Litorilinea aerophila: one gene and its partner. The protein of the gene in region 1 binds, or shares a complex with, the protein of each later gene. Links are inferred from orthologs where the notes say so. Each region holds a gene or a part of one and is shown on either strand. Other genes may lie near its edges. The genes, in order: mfd and uvrA.

Evidence for each region.
Region 2: the proteins of mfd (region 1) and uvrA are in contact, whole or in part, in a crystal structure (PDB 4DFC), measured with the Escherichia coli proteins. The link is inferred for Litorilinea aerophila from one-to-one orthologs.

What each region holds. Positions count from the first base shown.
Region 1 is NZ_VIGC02000004.1:93,361-104,785, reverse strand. The notes cover bases 1-4,236. They hold mfd (transcription-repair coupling factor), read left to right. Parts: upstream 1-313; coding sequence 314-4,036; downstream 4,037-4,236. Other genes in these bases: FKZ61_RS03910 (hydroxymethylglutaryl-CoA synthase), read right to left, coding at 4,209-4,236; pth (aminoacyl-tRNA hydrolase), read left to right, coding at 1-296. In the rest of the region: more of FKZ61_RS03910, read right to left, coding at 4,237-5,270; FKZ61_RS03905 (hydroxymethylglutaryl-CoA reductase, degradative), read right to left, coding at 5,254-6,636; FKZ61_RS24225 (proton-conducting transporter transmembrane domain-containing protein), read right to left, coding at 6,815-8,251; FKZ61_RS03895 (hypothetical protein), read right to left, coding at 8,248-9,030; FKZ61_RS03890 (hypothetical protein), read right to left, coding at 9,083-10,723; FKZ61_RS03885 (MFS transporter), read left to right, coding at 10,963-11,425. UniProt on the Escherichia coli protein: Couples transcription and DNA repair by recognizing RNA polymerase (RNAP) stalled at DNA lesions. Mediates ATP-dependent release of RNAP and its truncated transcript from the DNA, and recruitment of nucleotide excision repair machinery to the damaged site.
Region 2 is NZ_VIGC02000008.1:127,374-138,087, forward strand. The notes cover bases 3,092-6,616. They hold uvrA (excinuclease ABC subunit UvrA), read left to right. Parts: upstream 3,092-3,425; coding sequence 3,426-6,416; downstream 6,417-6,616. Other genes in these bases: FKZ61_RS07955 (HAD family hydrolase), read left to right, coding at 6,488-6,616. Also shown: FKZ61_RS07940 (GntR family transcriptional regulator), read left to right, coding at 8-691; FKZ61_RS07945 (glycoside hydrolase family 127 protein), read left to right, coding at 886-2,793; more of FKZ61_RS07955, read left to right, coding at 6,617-7,258; FKZ61_RS07960 (glutamate-cysteine ligase family protein), read left to right, coding at 7,271-8,599; FKZ61_RS07965 (PIG-L deacetylase family protein), read right to left, coding at 8,577-9,305; FKZ61_RS07970 (molybdopterin-containing oxidoreductase family protein), read right to left, coding at 9,392-10,714. UniProt on the Escherichia coli protein: The UvrABC repair system catalyzes the recognition and processing of DNA lesions. UvrA is an ATPase and a DNA-binding protein. A damage recognition complex composed of 2 UvrA and 2 UvrB subunits scans DNA for abnormalities.

The DNA of each region.
Region 1 (11,425 bases):
ACGACGACCTGGACCTGGAGGCGGGACGCCTGCGCCTGCGCCGCAACGGCAGCTCCGGCGGCCAGCGGGGCGTCCAGTCCATCATCAACCAGTTGGGCAGCCAGGATTTCCACCGGGCCCGGGTGGGCATCGGCCGGCCGCCCGGGCGGATGGATCCGGCCGCCTACGTGCTGCAAGACTTCAGCCCCCAGGAGGAGGCCGAGATCTTCGGTCCCCTGCGGGTCACCGTCTGTGATGCTGTGGTCTGTTGGCTGTTCGAGGGCATTGAAGCAGCCATGAATCGCTTCAACCGATAACCATGAAACTCACCGGTTTGTTGACCCTGCTTGGCCAGATGCCGGCCTTTCGCCAGCTCCTGGAAGAGGGCGACACCCAGCCCCAGGCCCTGCTCCAGGCGGCCCGCCCCTTCGTGGTGGCCGGGCTGGCCGTCCACAGGCCCAGGGCCGTGGTCTTCCTCACCGCGCGGGGTGAAATGGCCCAGCAGCTCCTGGTCCAACTGGAGAGCTGGCTGCCCCCCGTGGAGGAGGGAGGCCCTTCCCTGCACCTGTTCGCCGAGCCGGACGCCCTGCCCTACGAGCGTATCGCCTGGAGCAGCGCCACCCGACAACAGCGGCTGACCGCGCTGGCCGCCCTCCAGAGCCGCGCCGCCGGCCCTCGCCCCATCGTGGTGGCCAGCGCGCGCGCCCTGATGCAGAAGACCCTCCCCGCCCGGGAGCTTCGCCTGGCCCTGCGTCAGGTGAAGGTGGGCAGCGTCGTCCGCCTGGATCAGATGACCCAGAACTGGGTCCAGACCGGCTACAACCCGGCGGAAGTGGTGGAGGAGCCGGGCGTCTTCGCCCGGCGGGGGGGCATCGTGGACATCTGGCCGCCCAACCTCTCCCACCCGGTGCGCATCGACCTGTTCGGCGATGAAGTGGAAAGCCTGCGCATCTTCGACCCCGCCACCCAGCGCACCATCCGCCAGGTGGAAAGCATCGAGATTGGGCCGGGCAGCGAAGCCCTCAGCAAGTACGGCCCGGCCGCGCTGGCTCGCCTGGGCGTCCAGGAAGGCAGCCTGGGCACCCGCCTCCAGAGCAAGGAGAACCTGAACGTAGACCCGGCCGGCAGCCCCCTGACCGACCCCCACCTGCTCCTGGCCGTGCGAGAGGAGATCCGCCTGGAGGTGGAACACCTGGCCCAGGGCCACGCCTTCCACGGCATCGAGTGGTACCTGCCCTACCTCTACGACCGGCCCGCCAGCCTGCTGGATTATCTCCCCGCCGACAGCCTGCTGGTGGTGGATGATGCAGCCGACCTGTTCGCCACCCTCCACGAGCTGGAGGGCCAGGCCGCGGCCCTGCGGGAGGAGCTCCTGCGCACAGGGGAGCTGCCCCAGGGCTTCGCCAGCAGCTTCTTCACCGGCGAGGAGCTCCGGGAACAGCTTCTGGCCCGCCAGCACCTCTTGCTGGGGTACGGTGACCTGCACGGCCGCAGCACCAGCGCCAACACGCCCCTGGCTCGCAGCTTCGCGCCCGGCCCCCGCTACGGCGGCAAAACCCGGCAGATCGTCGCTGATGTGGCCCAGTGGCGGCAGGCGGGCCATGCCACCGTGCTGGCCACCCGCCAGGCCGCCCGCCTGCAGGAGCTGCTCCAGGCCGCCGATCTGCCGGTGCACGTCCAGCACGAACTGCGCCACCCGCCGGCCCCCCGCAGCCTGGCCCTGCTCCAGGGCATCGGGCCGGAAGGCTTCGTGATGCGGGGCGTCCCCACGCCCGACGGCAAAGGCAGCTTCGAGCTCCACTTCCTGACCGACACCGAGCTCTTCGGCTGGAGCAAGCCCCAGGCGCGGCGCCGCTCCAAGCCCCAGAGCAAGGTGGCGCCGGAGATCTTCTTCGCCGATGTCAAACCGGGCGACCCGGTGGTCCACCTGGAGCACGGCATCGGCATCTACGACGGCCTGGTCAAGCTGGAGCTGGATGGCGTCCAGCGGGAGTACCTGCAGGTGAGCTACGCCCGGGGAGACAAGCTCTACGTCCCCGTGCACCAGGCCGACCGCCTGAGCCGGTACGTGGGCACGGGGGAAAAGGTCCCGCCCATCAGCCGGCTGGGCACCGCGGACTGGCAGATGGTCAAGGAGCGGACCCGCCGGGCGGTGGCCGACATTGCCGACGACCTCCTGAAGCTCTACGCCGAGCGGGAGCTCACCCCGGGCTACGCCTTCAGCCCGGATGGCCCCTGGCAGGAGGAGTTGGCGGCCAGCTTCCCCTACGAAGAGACCGACGACCAGCTAGAGGCCATCGAGGCAGTGCGTCGGGATATGGAGGCCCCCCGCCCCATGGATCGGCTCATCTGCGGCGATGTGGGCTACGGCAAGACCGAAGTGGCCGTGCGGGCCGCGTTCAAGGCCATCACCGACGGCAAGCAGGTGGCCATGCTGGTGCCCACCACGGTGCTGGCCCAACAGCACTACCGCACCCTTAGCCGGCGGCTGGCCCGCTTTCCGGTCAACGTGGAGATGCTCAGCCGCTTCCGGACCCCCGCCCAGCAGGAGCGCATCATCCGAGGACTACGCGAAGGCACCGTGGACCTGGTGGTGGGCACCCACCGCCTGCTCAGCGACGACCTGGAGTTCAAAGACCTGGGCCTGCTCATCGTGGACGAGGAACAGCGCTTCGGCGTGGTCCAGAAGGAGAAGCTCAAGCAGCTCCGCACCAAGATCGATGTGCTCACCCTCAGCGCCACCCCCATCCCCCGGACGCTCCACATGAGCCTGAGCGGCATCCGGGACATGAGCACCATCAACACGCCGCCCAAGGAGCGGCTGCCCATCCACACGGTGCTGGCTGAATACGACGACATCCTGGTGCGCCAGGCCATCCGCCGGGAGCTCGACCGCAACGGCCAGGTCTACGTGGTGAATGACCGGGTGCGGGGCATCCAGCAGCTGGCCGACCGCATCCGCCGCCTGGTGCCCGACGCGGTGGTGGAGGTGGGCCACGGCCAGATGGCCGAGCGACAACTGGAAGAGGTGATGATCCGTTTTGCCGAGGGTGAGATCGATGTGCTGGTGGCCACCACCATCATCGAAAATGGCCTGGATATCCCCAACGCCAACACCATCATCATCAACCGGGCCGACCATTTCGGCCTGGCCCAGCTCTACCAGCTTCGGGGCCGGGTGGGTCGGGGCGCCCAACGGGGCCACTGCTACCTTCTCTACGAGAAGCACAAGCCCCTGAGCTACGACGCCCGGCGCCGCCTGTCGGCCATCATCGAGAGCAGCGACGAGCTGGGCGCGGGCTTCCGCATCGCCATGCGCGACCTGGAGATCCGGGGGGCCGGCGATCTGCTGGGTGCTCGCCAGCATGGGCACATCAGCAGCGTGGGCTTCGACCTCTACACCCGCCTCCTGGCCCAGGCCATCAACGAGGCGAAACGGCGCAAAGCCCTCTTCGACCAGGCGGAACAGGCCCAACAGGCCGCCACAGAGACAGACGGCCACGCGCCCGGCGCGCCCACGGCGCATCCCCCCTTGCTGGATCTGGAGGCGCCCTTCGACCTGGAGGATCCCCTGAGCCCGCCGGTCACCCTGGATCTGCCCATCGAGGCCCAGATCCCCGTCTATTACATCGAGGACGAGGCCCTGCGCCTCCAGATGTACCGACGCATCGCAGGCCTGACCCACCTGGAGAGCATCGACGAAATGCGCCAGGAGATGATCGACCGCTTCGGCACGGACCCCAACACCGGGTCCGTCCCCGAGGAGGTGGAAAACCTCTTCTTCCAGATTCGGGTCAAGATCCTGGCCCTTCGGGCGGGGGTGCAGAACATCGGGCGGGAGCTGGATCAACTGGTCATCCGCAGCGACGCCCTGGAAAACATGAACCGCCAGGCCCTGCAGCATCGCCTGCGCCAGGGCCTCCGCCAGATGGAGGGAGAGGTGCCGCCCGACGAGATGGCCCGGGTGGCCCGCCGGGCCATCTACCTGCCCGTGGACGAGGCCGGCTATTGGCGGGCAGCCCTGGTCCGGGTGTTGGAAATTATGGCCTACGGCTGAACCTCATGTGGGAAATGTGTGGGTTATGTGGGATAGGGTGGCCCTTTTCCCACATTATCCCACATTTATCCCACATTCGTGTGGGATAAATGTGGGATAAACCGGCGCCCCGGCACACCCTTGTGGATGTGGGCGCCGGTTCTGCTTGTGCGGGGCCTTGTGCACCTGTGGGTCAATGGGTGGCCAGCTTGCGGCGCAGGCGCACATACTGGGCGTAGTCGATGGGCACCCGACGGCGGATGTAGTCCCGGGTGGTGGGCGCGGCCTGCTGGATCTCCAGAATGCGGTCGGTCACCCGCAGGTCCATGGCATCGGATCCGGCGCCGCTTCCGTAGCTCACCACCAGGATGCGCTGGCCCGGTCGGGCCACGTCCAGCACGGCGGTGAGGCCGATGAGGGCCGACCCCGCGTAGGTGTTGCCGATCTCGTTGACCAGCAGCCCGGCTTCCCACTGAGCCGCCTGGAAGCCCAGGCTGGCCATGGCCCGGATGGGGAATTTACGGTTGGGCTGATGGAAGATGACGTGGTCGTAGTCGGCTGGAGCCGTGCCCATCTCCGCCATCATCTGCTGGGCCGCGGGCACCACATGGCCAAAGTAGCCGGGGTCGCCACTGAAGCGCTCCGCATGGCTGGGGTAGTGGGTGGTGGGCCGCCGCCAGAAGTCCGTGGTGTCGGAGACGTAGCTCAGGGTACGCAGGATCTCCGCGGCAGCTTCCTCCGCTGGCCCCAGGATGAAGGCAGCGCCGCCGGCGCCCGCCGTGTACTCCAGCGCGTCGCCAGGCCGCCCCTGGGCGGTGTCCATGCCGATGCTCAACACGTAGTCGGCCATGGCGCTGCCCACAAAGCCGATGCCCGCCTGCATGGCCTCGGTGCCCGCCTTGCAGGCGAACTGCCAGTCCGCGGCCAGGGTGGCCGGGGTGGCGCCGATGGCCTCGGCCACGATGGTGCCGGTGGGCTTGACCGCGTAGGGGTGGCTTTCGCTGCCCACCCAGACGGCCCGAATCTGGCGGGGGTCGATGCCTGCACGGGCCAGCGCATTGCGGGCCGCCTCGATGCTCATGGTGGCCGTGTCCTCATCCAGGCCGGGCACGGCCTTCTCCCGCACCGGGCTGGCGCTGTGCCCCCCCGTCCAGACCCGGCTGATCTCATTTCCCGGCAGGCGATAGCGGGGGACGTAGGCGCCGTAGCCCACGATGCCAACCGGGCGCAATGGCTGTTTAAACATTTTCTTGATCCTCCCCTTGCAACAATTCACGAGCTCGCTCCAGCCGGATCTGCCCCTCCTGCACCAGCCGGGCGGCGATACGATCCACCTGGGCGCCCTGGGCGCCGGCGGAAACGGCGATCTGGCGGGCATGGAGGGCCATGTGTCCCCGCTGGATGCCTTCCGTGGCCAGGGCCCGCAGCGCAGCCAGGTTCTGGGCCAGCCCCACCGCGGCCATCACCTCCGCCAGCTCCCGCGCGGAAGTGACGCCCAGGATCTTGAGCGCGACCCGGGCCGTCGGGTGGGCGCGGGTGGCACCGCCCACAATGCCCACGGCCAGGGGCATCTCCAGGCGGCCGTAAAGGTGAGGCTCGTCCAGCGGATGGTTGACCCCGGCAGCAGCCTGCCCCGCCGCCCGCCAGGCGTGGAGCTCAGGCAGCTCGCCGGCCAGGTCTTCCACCACCCGCCACTCGGTCAGGGCCCGGTAGCGGCCATCCCGGGCGGCGTAGGCGTGGGCGCCGGCCTCCACCGCGCGCCAGTCGTTGCCCGTAGCCAGGACCACCGCGTCGATGCCGTTGAGGATGCCCTTGTTGTGGGTGGCGGCCCGGTAGGGGTCGGCCACAGCGAAGGCATTGGCCTGGGCGATGCCCTGGATCACCTCCAGCCCGTTGAAGTCCATGGAGCTGAAGGCCGACGCGGGGATGGCCACCTCGGCCCAGGCCCGGCGCTGGTCCGACAGGTTGCTGAGGATGCGCAACAGGGCCCGGCCGCCGGTGATCCGTTCCAGGCGGGGCGCCAGGGTCTCCACCGCGGTGTTGATGGCGTTGGCGCCCATGGCATCCCGGGTGTCGAAGAGCAGGTGGACGATGAGCATGGGGCCGGCGGGGGTTTCGGGCAGGGGGCGCGCCTGGATGTCCACCGGGCCGCCGCCCTGGCGTGCGATGGTGGCGCTGGTGTTGGCCAACGCCAGCAACTCCTCCCGATCCGCCTGGATGGCGGCCATGGCCCGTTCCATGTCGGGCACCTCCAGGAGCTGGATCTGGCCGATCATCACCGGCTCGGTGCTGCCCGTGCGGAAGCCGCCGCCCAGTCGGGCCAGCCGGGCCGCGTAGCTGACCGCCGCCACCACCGACGGCTCTTCGATGACCATGGGGATCAGGATATCCCGGCCGTTGATGGTGAAGTTGGCGCCGATGGCCAGGGGGAGGGCATAGCGCCCCACCACGTTCTCCACCATCTTGTCGGCCTGGGCCAGGGAAAGGCCATCCTGCAGCCAGGCCACCTCTTCGGGGGTCAACCCGGCCCAGCGGGCCACCAGGGCCAGCCGCTCGTCCATGGGTAATTGGTAAAAGCCGCTCAATCGAGAAGAGCGGGGTGTCGGTTGGGTCTCGGTCATTGGGCCTTACCCTTCTGGTGACAGATTCACAACGCCCGGCCAGGCCGGGCTTTTCTTGGGCCAGGGTACCACAGCTCGGCTCTCAAAAACTGCCAGGGTCGTAAAGGACAGGGTGGTCAGCAGCCGGGGCGGTCAGGAAATGGGGATTCCGAGGGGTAGAAATGGCGTTGGCCATGGGTCAACCGCTGAAGGCCAGCAGGGCCCGGGCAATGGGTGCATCCATCAGCTGGGGCATGACGGCCAACCCCACCGACAGCAGCAGAACGGCTGCGGCCAGGGCCATTTGCAGGGGACGCTCCCGGACCAGGTAGCGGTTTTCCAGGGGGCCGTAGATGATCCAGGCCATGCGTACAAAGCCAAAGATGGCGCCGGCAGAGGCCAGCAAGACCAGCGCCGCCGGCCGCCAGTCATTTTCGGCCAGGATCTGCAGGGCTGCCCAATGGCCGGTAAAGCCCGCGCTCAAGGGGAAGCCGGCCAGCCCCAGCCCGCCCAGCAAAAAGGCCGCGCTGTTCCAGGGGAGCCGGCTGCCCGCTCCCTGGAGCCGGGACGCGTCCAGTCCGCCCACATGCTGTTCCAGGGCAGAGAGCCCCACAGCCGTGGTCAACATGCTCACAATGCGCAGGCCGAACAGAAAGAGAACCAGAGGCCAGCTTCGAATGCCGGGCACGGCCAGCACCAGCAGCAACAGGCCCCAGTCGTGGAGCGCGGCATAGCCCCACAGGCGGCCGGGATGATCGGTGCCCGCGGCCGCGATGCCGCCCCACACCGCAGTGGCCAGCCCCGCCCACGTGAGCCACAGACCCAGGGGCGCCTCCTGGGAGACGAACTGGAAGGTGCTGAGCACCCGGTAGAGGAGGTGCAACAGGGCGAGCTGGTAGAGCAGGGTCAACAGGGCGGTCACCACCGGCGGCGCCGAGCGGGCAATGGCCGGCTGGGCGCCGTGCAGGGGCGCAGGCGCCAGCAGGATCACCAGGGCCAGGCCCAGCAACTGGGCGGCCATGCGTGCGGCCGTGTCGTCCTGGGGGTTGAGGGGGATCTGCTCCACATACCAGGCAGCCACCAGAAACAGGGGAAAGGCAAAGACCGGCGGCAGCAGGGAACGAAGGGGACCATCCGGCCGGACCAGTCGGCCCGCCTGCAGGATGAAGATGCCCACGCTGCTCAGGGCCACCAGAAACAGGGGGCCCAACAAGGGCGGCGCCAGCGGTCCCGTGGTCAGCAGGGCCAGCATGGTGTACCCGGCCATGAGCACCAGGGTGAAGGGGACAAAGCTGTGCCCCTGGCTGATGCAGGCGGCCAGCAGGAAAGCCGCCGCCACCAGCAACAGACTGGCCACCAGAATGGGCACGGCGCCGGGCTCCAGGCGGAAGGTGAAGCCCAGGCGCTGCAAGGGGGCGCTCAGATCCACCGGCTGCCGGACCAGGGGCAAGGTGCGGATGGGCGCGCTCAGGTCTGTCTGCCAGAGCCACAGGGCCCAACCGGCCACAAAGAGGGTGGCCACCAGCGCGGTTACCCGTTCCCAGGTGCGAAAGAGATAAGTGATGGCCGCCATGGCCAGCATGCTGCCGATCAGGAGGGCAGGCAGGTTGAGGGCTGACGTCGCTGCCGGGTTCACGGGCGCCTCCGCATCAACAGGGAGTCCTCCTCCTGGCCGACCCGGGCACGCCCCGCCAGGCCCCACTGGCCCAACAGGCGACGCCAGCGAGGCAGACGCCTGGCTGACCCGCGGGTCGGCATCTCCCGGCGAGCCGTCGGCTCGGGAAACACGATATCGGTGAGGACCAGCTTTTCGGACTCTTCGGGAAGCCGCTCGGCCAGGATGAGGTAGCTACAGGCCAGGGCCAACAGCAGCTCCAGGATGCCGATGATGGCGATCAAGGCGGGGACGGCCAACAGCGCGGAGACGATCACCTGGGCAGGGATGCACCAGAGCAGCAGGCCCACCCCGGTGTAAAAGGGGTTGTCGCTCAGGCCCAGCAACACCAGGACGCAGAGCCCCAGCCAGATAAAGAGATCCATGAGGCCGCCTTCCAGCATGGGCAGCGACAGCCATTGGCGCAGGGAAAGCCATGCCCAAAAGGCCAGCAGCAAGGCCCCCACCCGCAGCATCCAGGTGCCGGCCTGGTACAGGGAGGCATGGGCCGCCACCTGCCGGATGGACAGGGCCAGGATCAGGCAGGCCAGGACGATCACCAGGCCCTGGATGGTGGCCCAGGGCAGCGGCAGGCTCAGATGCCGGATGGCCGCCAGGGCTACGCCCAGCTCCACGGCCACCAGGCCCACCAGGCTGGCGCGCCAATCCCACACGAGAACAATCAGCGCTGCAGCCAGGCCAGCCGCCAACAGGCTGAGGTCGCCGGTCCATAAACCCAGGGAAGTGAAAAAATTCTCCATGTCAATCCGGTCACAGTCGGATGCCCGTCAGTGGACAGCCCCCTGCCGAGCCTCACCGAACGAGCAGGTATCCCATCAACAAAAAGACCAGCACCCACCCCACGTAGCCGGCTCCTTCCACCACATTCAACACGGTGCCCCAGGCCACGCTGGCCCGGTTAACGCCCCACCAACCCATCTGAAAGAGCCATTCCAGCCGGGACAGGACGCTCAGCCGCTCCGGCCAGGGGCCCAGCATGCGCCAGAGGGCCGGCTGAACCATCACCAGGCCAATGCCCAGCAACAGCGGCAGGCCCAGGGCGATCCAGACAGGCACCTCCGCCACCACGTTGGGTGGGTTACCCAGGGTGGGCGGAATGGCTTCCGGCATACTGGCCAGCCCGGCGATGGTTTCCGGGAAGAAGCCGGTGATGGCCAGCGCCAGGCCCAGGAGGACGGCCGCCACCAGAAGGCGCACCAGGACGCCTGGCTGCAGGGTCGGCAGCTCTACCTTCTGAGCCGTGCTCCAGCTCTGGAGCAGGGCGGCAATCTGCATGCTCTGGGCGACAACAAACAGGCCGAAGAGGAGCAGGTAGAAGAAGTCGCCCAGGATCAGGAGCCGGGCCACGGCCGGCTGGGTGAGAAACCCGGGCGTGAAGGGGACGCCCACCAGAGCCAGCGCGCCCACGCTCACGGGGATCTGCCAGCCCCAGGCCTGCCACACCTGGTCACCCACCAGCCAGAGGGCGCCGCCCAGGGCAAAGGCCGTGGTGGGCCAGATCAGGCCTTCGGGCCCCCGGTTGTAGGCCAGCGCGCTGGCCAGGGCAGCCAGCCCGGCCGATGTAACCAGGACCAGGGTGGTGTGGTCTGGCTGCTGCTGGGCCGTCCACGCGGCCAGGGCGCTCCCCAACAGGGAAAGCAGCAACAGGGCCACAATGTCGGCCTGGGGCAAGAAAAATTCGGTCCCCAGGTCCATGGTCCACCCCAGCAGCCAGAGGCCGCACAACACCGGGATCATGTGGTCCAGCAGGCGTTCGGCCACATCCAGCTGAGGCCGCTCGGGCGAGAGCAGCCAGAGGTGAAACGGATAGATCCCGGCCCGGATCAGGCTGGCCAGGAACATGAGCAGCAAGGTTTCCGGGGGAAGGCTCCCCCCCTGGAGCGGCTGTCCTGGTCCCAGGGGGCCGGCAGGCAGCAGGCCGATGAGCAACAGGAGCGCTCCCAACAGGCTCAGGCCCCGGGCCTGTTGGGTCGAGGCGCCTCCCGGCCGCTCCCCGTCGTCGCCCTCGGGCTGAAGGGTCCCCCGAACCAGGATGAAGAGGTCCAACACCACCCAGGTCAGCATGGTGGTGAGGACGTTGCCGCTGCCCACGAAGAGCAGGCCGGCGGCCAAGACACCCAGATGGACCGCCAGGGCAGGATGGCGACGTCGGCCCTGCCCCTGGACGCTCCCAACGTTGTTCAGCTCCAGCAGAATGCCCACACCGCCCAGGAGCAGAATCAGGCCGGAAATGTACCAGTTCCAGCCGTCACCCACCCAAAGCAGGTTGGTCCCGCTGTGGAGGGGTGGCTGCCAGGGCTGGCTGAAGACCGGGACCACCGGTTCTGTGCGCAGGCCCAGGAAGAGCCAGGTGGCAATAGCAACAAAAAACAACGCCAACCCGGTCAGTATGCCAGGCCGGCGCACCCAGCGCCCTATGATCAACTCGACCACGGCGCCGACCAGAAGAACGACAGCCGGGCCGACCGGTGAGGCAAGGATCTCTACCAACGTGTTCACAAGGGTGAATTTTAACACAGCCGGGATCGCCATCCAAAAGCGGAGGCGGTCATCCCGGCCATTGGTACTTTGGCCGGATTTCACCCCTGGCCCAGCATGGGCGATCCACGGCCCTGCTGCTACAATAGCAGGAAAGCTGCCAGCCGAAAACCAGCCCGCCATGGAGGCTCTGCATGCAGACACGCCTGTCCAACGGATTGATCATGGCCGCGTTAGGCCACCTGGCCATCGAATTCAGCAGCAACTTCCTGCCCATCCTCTATCCGCTGCTCATGGTCCACATGGGGTTGAACTTCACCCAGGTGGGGACCATTGCGCTGGTGGCCACCACCGCCACAACCCTGGCCCAGCCCTTTTTCGGCTATCTCAGCGACCGCTGGGGATCCGAGCGGATGGCCAGCCTCAGCATCATTTGGATCGGGGTCGTGATGGGGCTGGTGGGCTTTGCCTGGAACTACCCATCCCTGCTGCTCCTCATCGCCCTGGGCGCGCTGGGTTCTGCGGCCTTCCACCCGGCCGCGGCTGTGCTGGCAGCCAGCCACAGCGGCCCCAGGCGTGGGGCGGGTCTGTCGATTTTCTCCGTAGGCGGCAACATTGGCTCGGCCCTCAGCCCCCTGTGGATGGCGACAGCCCTGG
Region 2 (10,714 bases), on another replicon or contig:
AGCAAAAATGACAACTATCGTTGAAACAACATCGTTAAGCGAACAAATTGAAGACGCACTGAAAGCTGAAATCCTTGCCGGCCGGTATCGACCTGGGCAGCGAATCTCTCCCGACGAACTCCGCGATAGATGGGGGGTCAGCATCACCCCAGTTCGGGATGCCATCAGGCGCCTGGAATCGATCGGCCTGGTCAAAGTGTTGCCCCGGCGGGGTGTCTACGTCGCCACGATTGACAAGAAATCGTTCAAGAATATCTTCGATTTGCGCATTGCGCTGGAATGTCTGGCCATCGAAACGGCCGCCCTCTTGATCCCGGATGAAAAGATCGAGGAGGCATACCACTACTACCGGGAAGCGGAGCGCCAGCTGCGGGAAACCGGCGATCGAACGCTTCTGATTGAACGGGACCATACCCTGCACGACCTGATCATCGAATACTGTGATAATCCCAAACTCCAGGAAATTATGCGGGATCTCCATGACTTGAATGTCTGGGCCCGCGCGACCCTGGTGGCACGCCACCCGGATTCGTATGAGCAGGCACTTCCCGAACACCTGGAAATCATGGAGGCGCTTCGGGCTCGAGATGTGGAAGCCGCCCGGCAACGTTTACGCACTCACCTGGAAAACGCGTTCCGCCGCGCATACGAAGACTGGAACGGTGGCAACGGAGAGTCCGATTCCCCCTGAGGCTGCCAGCCCCGTCCATTGGCCGCGAGGTGCCCTTGCCCTGGTACCAGACCTGGTATCAGTCCCTCTGCATCTGCTCTAAAATTTACCATTCTAAAATCCACCCTATGGAGAAAATGATGGCAAGTTCACACAGCACGAGCCAACGCCTTCAGCCGGTTTTGCCCCAAAGCCCCCACGCCAGGATGTCACCCATGGGGCCCGGAACTGTCCGCTGGACTGAAGGGTTTTGGGCTGACCATTTCGCACGAGTTCGCAGCCAGATGATCCCCGCCATCCACCGCGCTTTGAACGACCCAGACAACGGCGCAGTGCTGAGCAACTTCTACGTGGCCGCCGGTCTACAGGAGGGGGGACATCAGGGTACTTTCTGGAGCGACGGTGACTGCTATAAATGGATGGAGGCCATCATCCACGTCTTGGGTGTGGTGGATGATCCGGAGCTAGATCGCCTCCTCGACGAACTGATCGACGTCATTGCCCGAGCCCAGGAACCCGATGGATACATCTGCACTCAGGTGCAATTGACCGACAAAGGGCGCTGGCAGGCGCCCCAATTTCATGAGCTCTATAATATGGGCCATTTGATCACGGCGGCCTGTGCCCACCATCGGGTAACCGGCAAAGAGAACTTCCTGCAGGTCGCCCGTAAGCTCGCTGATTACCTGTACCAGGTATTTCAACCTCGTCCGCCTGAGCTGGCTAACTTTGGCTGGAATCCTTCCAACATTATGGCCCTGGTAGACCTTTACCGCATCACGGGTGAAACTCGCTACCTGGAACTGGCCCAGACGTTTGTGGATATGCGAGGATCCGCACCCAAAACGCCTGGCCGCCAGCAGGATGATCGGGGGGGTGGCGGTACCGATCAGATCCAAGATCGTATCCCTCTACGACAGGAAACCGAGGCTGTGGGGCACGCCGTAACGGCTACCTATCTATATTCCGGCGCTGCAGATGTCTATATGGAAACTGGGGAGCAGGCGCTCCTGGAGGCATTACAGCGCATCTGGTTGGATATGACCACTCGCAAAATGTACATCACCGGCGGTGTGGGGACCCATCACCACGCGGTTTCCAAGCGGGGAGACCGCATCTGGGAAGCCTTTGGCCTGGATTATCAGCTGCCAAATGCCACTGCTTATAATGAAACCTGTGCGAATATCGGCAATGCCATGTGGAATTGGCGGATGTTGCGTATCACGGGGGAGGCACGCTTCAGCGACATCATGGAATTGGTCGCCTACAACACCTTGCTCTCTGGCGTCAGCATGGATGGGACCCATTTCTGCTATACCAATCCTTTGCGCTGGTATGGCGCCGAACACCTCCTGCTCAGTCAAGATGCTCCCACTCGCTGGCATACTTTTCATTGCTACTGCTGCCCGCCCCAGGTGGCACGCACCATCGCACAACTGCATGAATGGGCGTATAGCCTGTCGCCGGAAGGTCTCTGGATCCACCTGTATGGCGGGAACACCCTGGAAACGTCCCTGGATGGCACCTCTTCCATCCGACTGAAGCAGGAGACTAACTATCCATGGGACGGTTACATCAAAATCACCCTGACAGCAGTCCCTACCCACCCCATGGCCCTCATGCTACGGATACCCGGTTGGGCGACGGGGGCAACCCTCCGGGTGAATGGCGAGCATTGGGCCGAGCAACCCCAGCCAGGTACCTATGCGGTGTTGAAACGCTCCTGGTCGCCCGGAGATGTGATTGAGCTGGACCTGCCCATGGAGCCTCGTCTCGTGAAGGCGCATCCCAAAGTCGAGGAGGCCGCTAATCATGTGGCCATCATGCGCGGCCCCGTGGTATATTGTCTGGAGTCCGTGGACTTACCCCCGGCGGTCTCCATGGATGAAATCTACATCCCCCGCGATGTCCGCCCTGTGGTCCGTTATGATGAAGAACTGTTAGGCGGGCTCGCCACCCTGGAGCTAGATGCCTGGGTCATCCATGGCCCTCCCTGGGACGGTCAACTCTATCGTATCCTCGGCGGCGAGTCCCGTCAGCCTGTGCAGGTGAGGTTGATTCCCTACTACGCCTGGAATAATCGGGGTGAGACCCAGATGACCGTTTGGCTCCCCCTCTGTTAGCCCAGTGGGGCTCAACCGATCCCGACCGACTGCGAAAATTCCAGGGCTCATCTCCCAAATGTGTGCGAACCTGTTCGGTTCCCTGCGAAACCGGGATGGGTAGCGCACATTTGTGGTAGATGAGCCAAATTCTAGAAGCTGTGGTGTAGAAATACACGAGAAGCCGCGGCGAACAACGCGCAGAGCGCTGTTTTTTCGTCACTCTCCTGCGTTTCGTGTAGGGCACCATGAAAGCCCATACCCCTCTATTTTATTGCGTTCTCCCTCGGGATGGCGTACAATAACACGGCGCACGAACACCCGTTCGCCTGGACGCGCCAGGGTTCTGGCTGGTCGTTGTGAGGTCGCACTGGTAAATCTTGGCAGAAAGTCGCCGTCGTATTCATGGCTCTACTGCACAAAGGTCAAATGAGGACGCTGACCCACGCAGATGAACGCTGATTCGGGCGATTCTCTCCTGCGTTTCTTTGCGCCTTTGCGCCTTTGCGCCTTTGCGTTCAAAAATGCCCTTTTTGCAGCGGAGTCATTCATTCACCAGAGGTCGTGCGCCCAGAGGGCATCCGGAATTTCTGCCGTGGTGTTGACGCCAGATTGTACCAGTGCCGTGAGTAGGGGGTAAGGACACGCTTTCCATGGCTTTAGATAAGCTGATCGTACGGGGTGCCCGCGAGCACAATCTGAAGAACATCAACCTGGAGATCCCCCGGGACAAGCTGGTGGTGATCACAGGGCTGAGTGGCAGCGGCAAGAGCAGTCTGGCCTTCGACACCATCTATGCCGAAGGCCAGCGCCGCTACGTGGAGTCCCTCTCGGCCTACGCCCGCCAGTTTCTGGGGCTGATGGAAAAGCCCAATGTAGACCAGATCGAGGGCCTCAGCCCAGCCATCTCCATCGACCAGAAAGGCGCCGGCCGCAACCCGCGCTCCACCGTGGGGACCGTCACGGAGGTCTACGACTACCTGCGCCTCCTCTACGCCCGCATCGGCCAACCCCATTGCCCCACATGCGGCGAGCCCATCACCCAGCAGAGCCCCACCCAGATCGTGGACAGCATCCTGGAGATGCCCGAGGGGAGTCGCCTCCTGATCCTGGCCCCCCTGATCAAGGACCGCAAGGGCCATCACAAAGGCGTCTTCGAGGAGCTGCAGAAGCAGGGCTACGTCCGCGTGCGGGTCAACGGCCAGCTCTACGAGGTCACCGAGGTGCCCGAGCTGGACCGCTACAAGATGCACACCATTGAGGCTGTCATCGACCGCATCATCGTGCGCCACCCCCGACCCGACCCGGACAACCCGGGCGAGGAGCTGCCCGGCACCGATGTTACCCGCCTCAGCGATTCGGTGGAGACGGCCCTGCGCCTGGGTGAAGGGGTCATGATCGTGGCGGACGTCACCGACGCCGATAACCCCAAGGACCGTACCTACAGCGAGCACTTTGCCTGCATCAAGTGCGGTACCAGCTTGCCGGAGATCGAGCCCCGCACCTTTTCCTTCAACAGCCCCCATGGCGCCTGCCCTACCTGCACCGGGCTGGGCACCCTCCAGGAGTTTGACCCCGACCTGATCCTGGAAGAGGACCTGAGCCTGGCCGAGGGCGCGGTGCGCCCCTGGCGCCGCCAGAACGGGGACGACGGCGACGGCTACTACCAGCAGTTGCTCCAGGCTGTCTGCCGCCAGTTCGCCATTCCCTACCAGGTTCCCGTGCGGGAACTGAGTCGCAAGCAGCGGGACATCATCCTCTACGGCCCGCCCCGCAAGCAAGAGAAGGTGCGCATTGAGTACCGCAACAGCAGCGGCCAGGCTCGCCAGTATGAGACCACCTTCCACGGGGTGATTGCCAACCTCCAGCGCCGCTACCAGGAGACCAACAGCGATTACATCCGCAGCAAGCTGGAAGAGTACATGAGCGTGCGCCCCTGCCCGGCCTGCCAGGGGAAGCGCCTGCGCCCGGAAGCCCTGGCCGTCACCATCGCCGGCAAAAATATCTGGGAGATCTCCCGCATGCCCGTGGAAGACTCCCTGCGCTGGATCCGCTGGCTGCAAGGGGAAACCCCGACGCCGGGCGAGGGAGCGCCAGCCAACCCAAGCCAGAATGGACGCATCCCCAACGACCGCTCCCCCCTGACGCCCCGGGAGCAGGCCATCGCCTACCAGGTCCTCAAGGAGATCGCTGCCCGGCTCCAGTTCATGGTCAACGTGGGCCTGGAATACCTGACCCTGGACCGCACCGCGGTGACCCTCTCCGGCGGCGAGGCCCAGCGCATCCGCCTGGCTACCCAGATCGGCAGCCAGCTCATGGGCGTGCTCTACATCCTGGATGAGCCCAGCATCGGCCTGCACCAGCGGGACAACGCCCGCCTCATCGCCACCCTGCAGGGCATGCGGGACCTGGGCAACACGGTGCTGGTGGTGGAACACGACGAGGATACCATCCGCGCCGCGGACTGGGTGGTGGATATGGGACCCGGCGCCGGCGAGCACGGCGGGCATGTGGTCTGCTCCGCACCCCGGGACGAATTTCTCCAGTCGCCAGACAGCCTCACCGCGCAGTACCTGCGGGGGGAAAAGCGTATCCCCGTCCCCCGGGAGCGGCGGGAAGGCAACGGCAAGTACCTCTACATCCGGGGGGCCAGCGAGAATAACCTGAAAAATGTGGATGTGCGCATCCCCCTGGGCAAGCTCATCGCCGTCACCGGCGTCAGCGGCAGCGGCAAGTCCAGCCTGGTGATCGAGGTTCTCTACAAAAAGCTGGCCCAGATGATGTACCGGGCCAAGGACCGGCCCGGCAAACATGCCGGCATCGAGGGTGTGGAGCACCTGGACAAGGTGATCGACATCGACCAGAGCCCCATCGGGCGCACGCCCCGCAGCAACCCGGCCACCTACGTGGGCGTCTTCACCTACATCCGGGACCTCTACGCCAGCCTGCCCGAAGCCAAGGCCCGGGGCTACAAGCCCGGCCGCTTCAGCTTCAACGTCAAGGGCGGCCGCTGTGAGACCTGCCAGGGCGACGGCATCATCCGCATCGAAATGCAGTTCCTGCCCGACGTCTACGTCCCCTGCGAAGAGTGCAAGGGCCGGCGCTACAACCGGGAGACCCTGGAGATCAAGTTCCGGGGCAAGTCCATTGCCGACACCCTGGACATGACCGTGGAAGAGGCCCTGGACTTTTTCCAGAACATCCCCCGCATCCGCAACAAGCTGGAGACCCTGAACGCGGTGGGGCTGAGTTACATCCGCCTGGGGCAGCCGGCCACCACCCTCTCGGGCGGCGAGGCCCAGCGCATCAAGCTCAGCAAGGAATTGAGCCGCCGGGCCACGGGCAACACCCTCTACATCCTGGACGAGCCCACCACCGGCCTCCACTTCGAGGATGTGCGCAAGCTGCTCAACGTCCTCCACGAGCTGGTCAACATGGGCAACACCGTCCTGGTCATCGAGCACAACCTGGACGTGATCAAGAGCTGTGACTGGATCATCGACATGGGGCCGGAGGGGGGCAACAAGGGGGGCTACGTGGTGGCCGAGGGCACGCCCGAACACATCGCTACCCTGGAGCAGAGCTACACCGGCCAGTTCCTCCGGCCCATCCTGGCCCGGGACGCGGTGCTCTCCGCCGACTGAAGGGGCCGCCCCGGGGTGAGCATCCCCCGTGGGCCCGGCCCTCCACCTACCTATCGACGGCTGAAACGTCCATGATCGCTGCTGTCACCTTCGACTTTTGGGATACCCTGGCCATTGATGACTCCGATGAACCCAAGCGGGCTGCTCTCAACCTGCCCAGCAAAGCCGAAGCCAGGGTCCAGCTCTTCGTGAACCGGGTCACCGCGCTCCACCCCCACATCAGCCGGGAGCGGGCAGCGGAAGCCTACCAGCGGGCCAACCAGCGTTTCCGGGAGGACTGGCACAACAACCACCGCACCCCCAGCGTGGTCACCCGCCTCTACTACGCCTACGAGTACCTGGGCCTGGAGCCGGCGCCCGGCCAGTACGCCCGGTTGGTACGGGAGGTGGACGAGCTGGCCCGGGAGATCGAGGCCATGGAGATCCGGATTCAGCCCGACTTTGTCCCCGGCCTGCACCAGACCCTGCAGGCCCTGTCCCAGGAGTACCGGCTGGGCATCATTTCCGACACCATCCACACCCACGGCCGGGGGCTGCGCTACCTCCTGCAGCGGCAGGGAGTGCTCCAGTACTTCAGCTGCTTTATCTTTTCCGACGAGGTGGGCGCGTCCAAGCCGTCGCCGGAGATCTTCCGGCGGGCCGCAGTGAGCCTGGGCTTCAACCCGTGGAACATCGTCCACGTGGGCGACCGGGAGGAGAACGACGTGGTCGGCCCCCGCTCCATCGGCATGCGGGCCATCCTCTTCACCGGCATCGTCGACCGGGGCAGCAGCCGCACCCGGGCCCACGCCGTCTGTCGCGACTTCCGCCAGTTGCCCGACATCATCCGCCGCCTGCGCTAACGGAGCTCAGCCATGCACCCTTCCTCATCCAATCACCCTGCCGTCGCCGAGGCGGTTGCGGTGCTGGCCGAGCGTTTCATGGCCTGTTTCCCGGCCACCGTCTCCCGCCCCCGCACCGTGGGCCGGGAGGCCGAGTATCCGGTGGTCACCGCCACGGGCGAAGCCGCCGATGTGCGCCGCCTTTGGGACTATCTGTTGGCCCGGGGCGACCTGGAACCCAAGTACGACGACGGCACCCGCAACCTGATCGTGGCCCTGACCGGCGAGGACTACTCCTACGCCCTGGAGGTGGGCGTGGGCACGGTGGAGATCAACACCCGGCCCTGCCCGGACCTGTTCACCCTGCAGGAGATCCTGGAGGCCGCGGTGACCCGGCTGGTACGGGCCGCGGCCCGGCGAAGCTGGATGGTGCTGGGCTATGGCATCCAGCCGGTTTCGCCGCCGACCCTGCGCCTCATGTCCCCCAAACAGCGCTACCAGAGCCTCTATCGGGCCATGGGCGCGGAGTGGCTCTGGTACACGGTCACCGCCAGCGACCAGATCCAGATCGACATCGGCCGGGATGAAATGGTGGAGATGCTCAACCTGGGCAACCTGATGGCGCCGGTCATCATCGCCCTCTGTGCCAACTCGCCCGTCTACGAGGGCCGGCTGAGCCCTTTCTGCAGCGGCCGGGAAGGGCGCATGGCCCAGATCCACGCCAGCGAGCACCGCCACGGCATGCCGGCCCGCCCCTACACCAGCATCGTCGACTACGTGGATACCGTCTCCCAGACCACTTTCCTGATCCTGCGCGCCGACAACGAGGTGGTGCCCAGCTCCCGGCTTTTCACCGAGTATCTGCTGGAGCACGGCCCCGACTTCGAGGCCTTCCTCTTCCACGAACACTACATCTGGAATAGCGCGCGGCTTCGAGCCGCTTATGGCACCATCGAGATTCGGCCGGCCTGTCAGCAGCCGTGGCGGGAGCACATGGCCGCCATGGCCCTGAGCCTGGGGCTCATCGAGGCGGCCAGGGAGATCCTGGCCTACGTGCAGGAGGCGCTGGGGGAAGAGTATTGGGAGATCATGCGCAACTACCACCGGCAGGTCATCGCCCGGGGCCTGGCCGCGCCCCAGCCGGCCCCCCGCTTCCTCTACCGCATCGTGGCCATGGCCGAGGAAGCCCTGCGCCGGCGGGGCTTCGGCGAGGAACGGCTGCTCCTGCCCATCCACAACCGGCTGCAACGGCAGCTGAACCCGGCCCAACAGGCCCGCCGCATCTTTCAGGTGGACGGCCTCCACGGCCTGCTGGCCCACGCCGCCATCCGCCCGGCCCTCACCAGACCGGCATCGTCTTGAAGACCTCCGCGTAGGGCACCTGAATCTCCTCGCCCGCCCGGGCGTCCATCTCCTTCATCCAATCCAGATTCTTCTCTCCCTCGGGAAACTGGCTACGGTGGGCCAGGCAGGCGGCCACCTTGCGCTCATAGACGGCACTCACATCCACAAACACGTCCGGCTCCCGCTGGGTGGAGAAGAGAAAGACCCGGGTCAGGCGGCAGAGGTCGGCGCCATTTTCAGCCAGTTGCTCGGGCCGATAGAGGGGCATCTTGGAGGGCATGTAGGCGTCCAGCGCAGCCTGTCCCGCGGCCCGATGGTCCGGGTGGATCTGGCCGGGCCAGTAGGGATCGAAGGTCAAGAGGGTGTCGGCCTGGGTGAGGCGATAGAGCCGCGCGATCTGGGCCCGCAGCTCCAGGCTGGCCACCAGCTCGCCGTCGTGGTGGCCCAGGTTGTAGACCCGGCGGATGCCCAACAGGCGGGCGGCCTCTTCGGCCTCGGCCAGGCGGGTGGCGGCCAGGGCCGGCCGCAGGATGCCAGCCTCTCGGGTGCCGATGTCGCCCAGGGTGCAGTTGACCGAGAAGATCTCCACTCCCCGCTCGGCCAGCATGGCCACTGTGCCGCCGCAGATGCACTCCAGATCGTCGGGGTGGGCCGCCACCACGATCAGCCGCTGGACTTCCGCAAATGCCTCCAGGCCGACCCGTTTGGTTTCCGGGGTTCCCATGGTTACTCCCGTCTGTTGCAAAGACCGCGGCCGAAATGCACCGGTCTTCTCTGGGGGACCCCCTGGCGCACTTCGGCCAGGATTGTCTACCCTGCTACCGCCATGGCCCCACGGGCCTCGGCGGCCGCAGGGTTCAGGTCCACGGCGGGCGCCACCCACACCAGCACGTCGTAAAACGTGGCGCCGGCGCCCATATCCGCCTCGTCCTGGGCGGTGAGCTGGTTGACGTTGCGGCCATCTGGGCTCAGTTTGGCCCACCAGATGCCCGGCACCAGCACGGTGCCCGGCACAATGTCGGCCGTCACCACGGCTCGCAGGGTGAGACGGCCCCGCTGGTTCCAGACCGTGACCGGCGCGCCGTCCACCACCTGGCGGGGGGCGGCATCGTCGGGATGGATCTGGAGCGTCGGTACTCCTTCCCGGCGGCGCAACCGCTCCACGTTGACGAAGGTGCTGTTCAGGAACGAGTGGGCCGGCGGCGAGATGCAGGTGAGGGGGGGATGGGCCGTGGAATCGCCCTGCTCCGCAGCCTGCTGTTGCCAGGCCGGCGGCGTGTAGGTGGGCAGGGGGGCATAGCCGGCGTCGGCCAGGCGCTGGCTGTAGAACTCGCACTTGCCGCTGGGGGTGGGGAAGTTGCCCTCCGCGAACGGCAGGTATGGCTCGGGCAGATTCAGGCGCACGAAACCCCGTTCCAGCAAGGCCTCCCAGGTGACGGTGGCGAAGCGAGGGTGGCGCTGGGCCGCGATGAGCTCCTGCAAGATCTCCTCGTCGCCCTGGGCAAAGCAGGGCTCCCGGTAGCCCATGGCCCCAGCCAGCCGGCGGAAGATTTCGCTGTTGGGCAGGCTCTGGCCCACCGGCTCGATGGCGGGCCGGTTCAGGGCCAGGTAGAGGTGGCCGTAGGGCTTGATCAGGTCCCAGTGCTCCAGTTGGGTGGTGGCCGGCAACACGTAGTCGGCGTAGTCTGCCGTGTCGGTCTGGAAGTGCTCCAGCACCACGGTGAAGAGATCTTCCCGCTGCAACCCCCGCAGGACGGCCTCCTGGTCCGGGCAGACGGCTGCCGGGTTGGCGTTGTAGACGATGAGGGCCATCACCGGGGGGCCTGCCTCTGCCGGCGTGGGGACGGGGTCCACAGGGCGGGGGTGGTAGTGGGCCCGGGCCCGGATGGCCGGGTCGAGGCTCAGGGCGTCGCCCAGGCGGTTCATGTTGATGGTGCGCGGGGTGCGTCCCTGGAGCAGGTCCGGGCGGTAGAGGCAGGTGGTGTCCAGGTGGCGGAAGGCGCCGCTGCTGCTGAGCTGGATGCCGCCGCCCACCTCCCGCCAGGCGCCCACCAGGGCGGGCAGGCAGGCGATGGTGCGCACGGCCATGCCGCCCCCGGCGTGGCGCTGCATGCCGTAGTTGATGCGGATGGC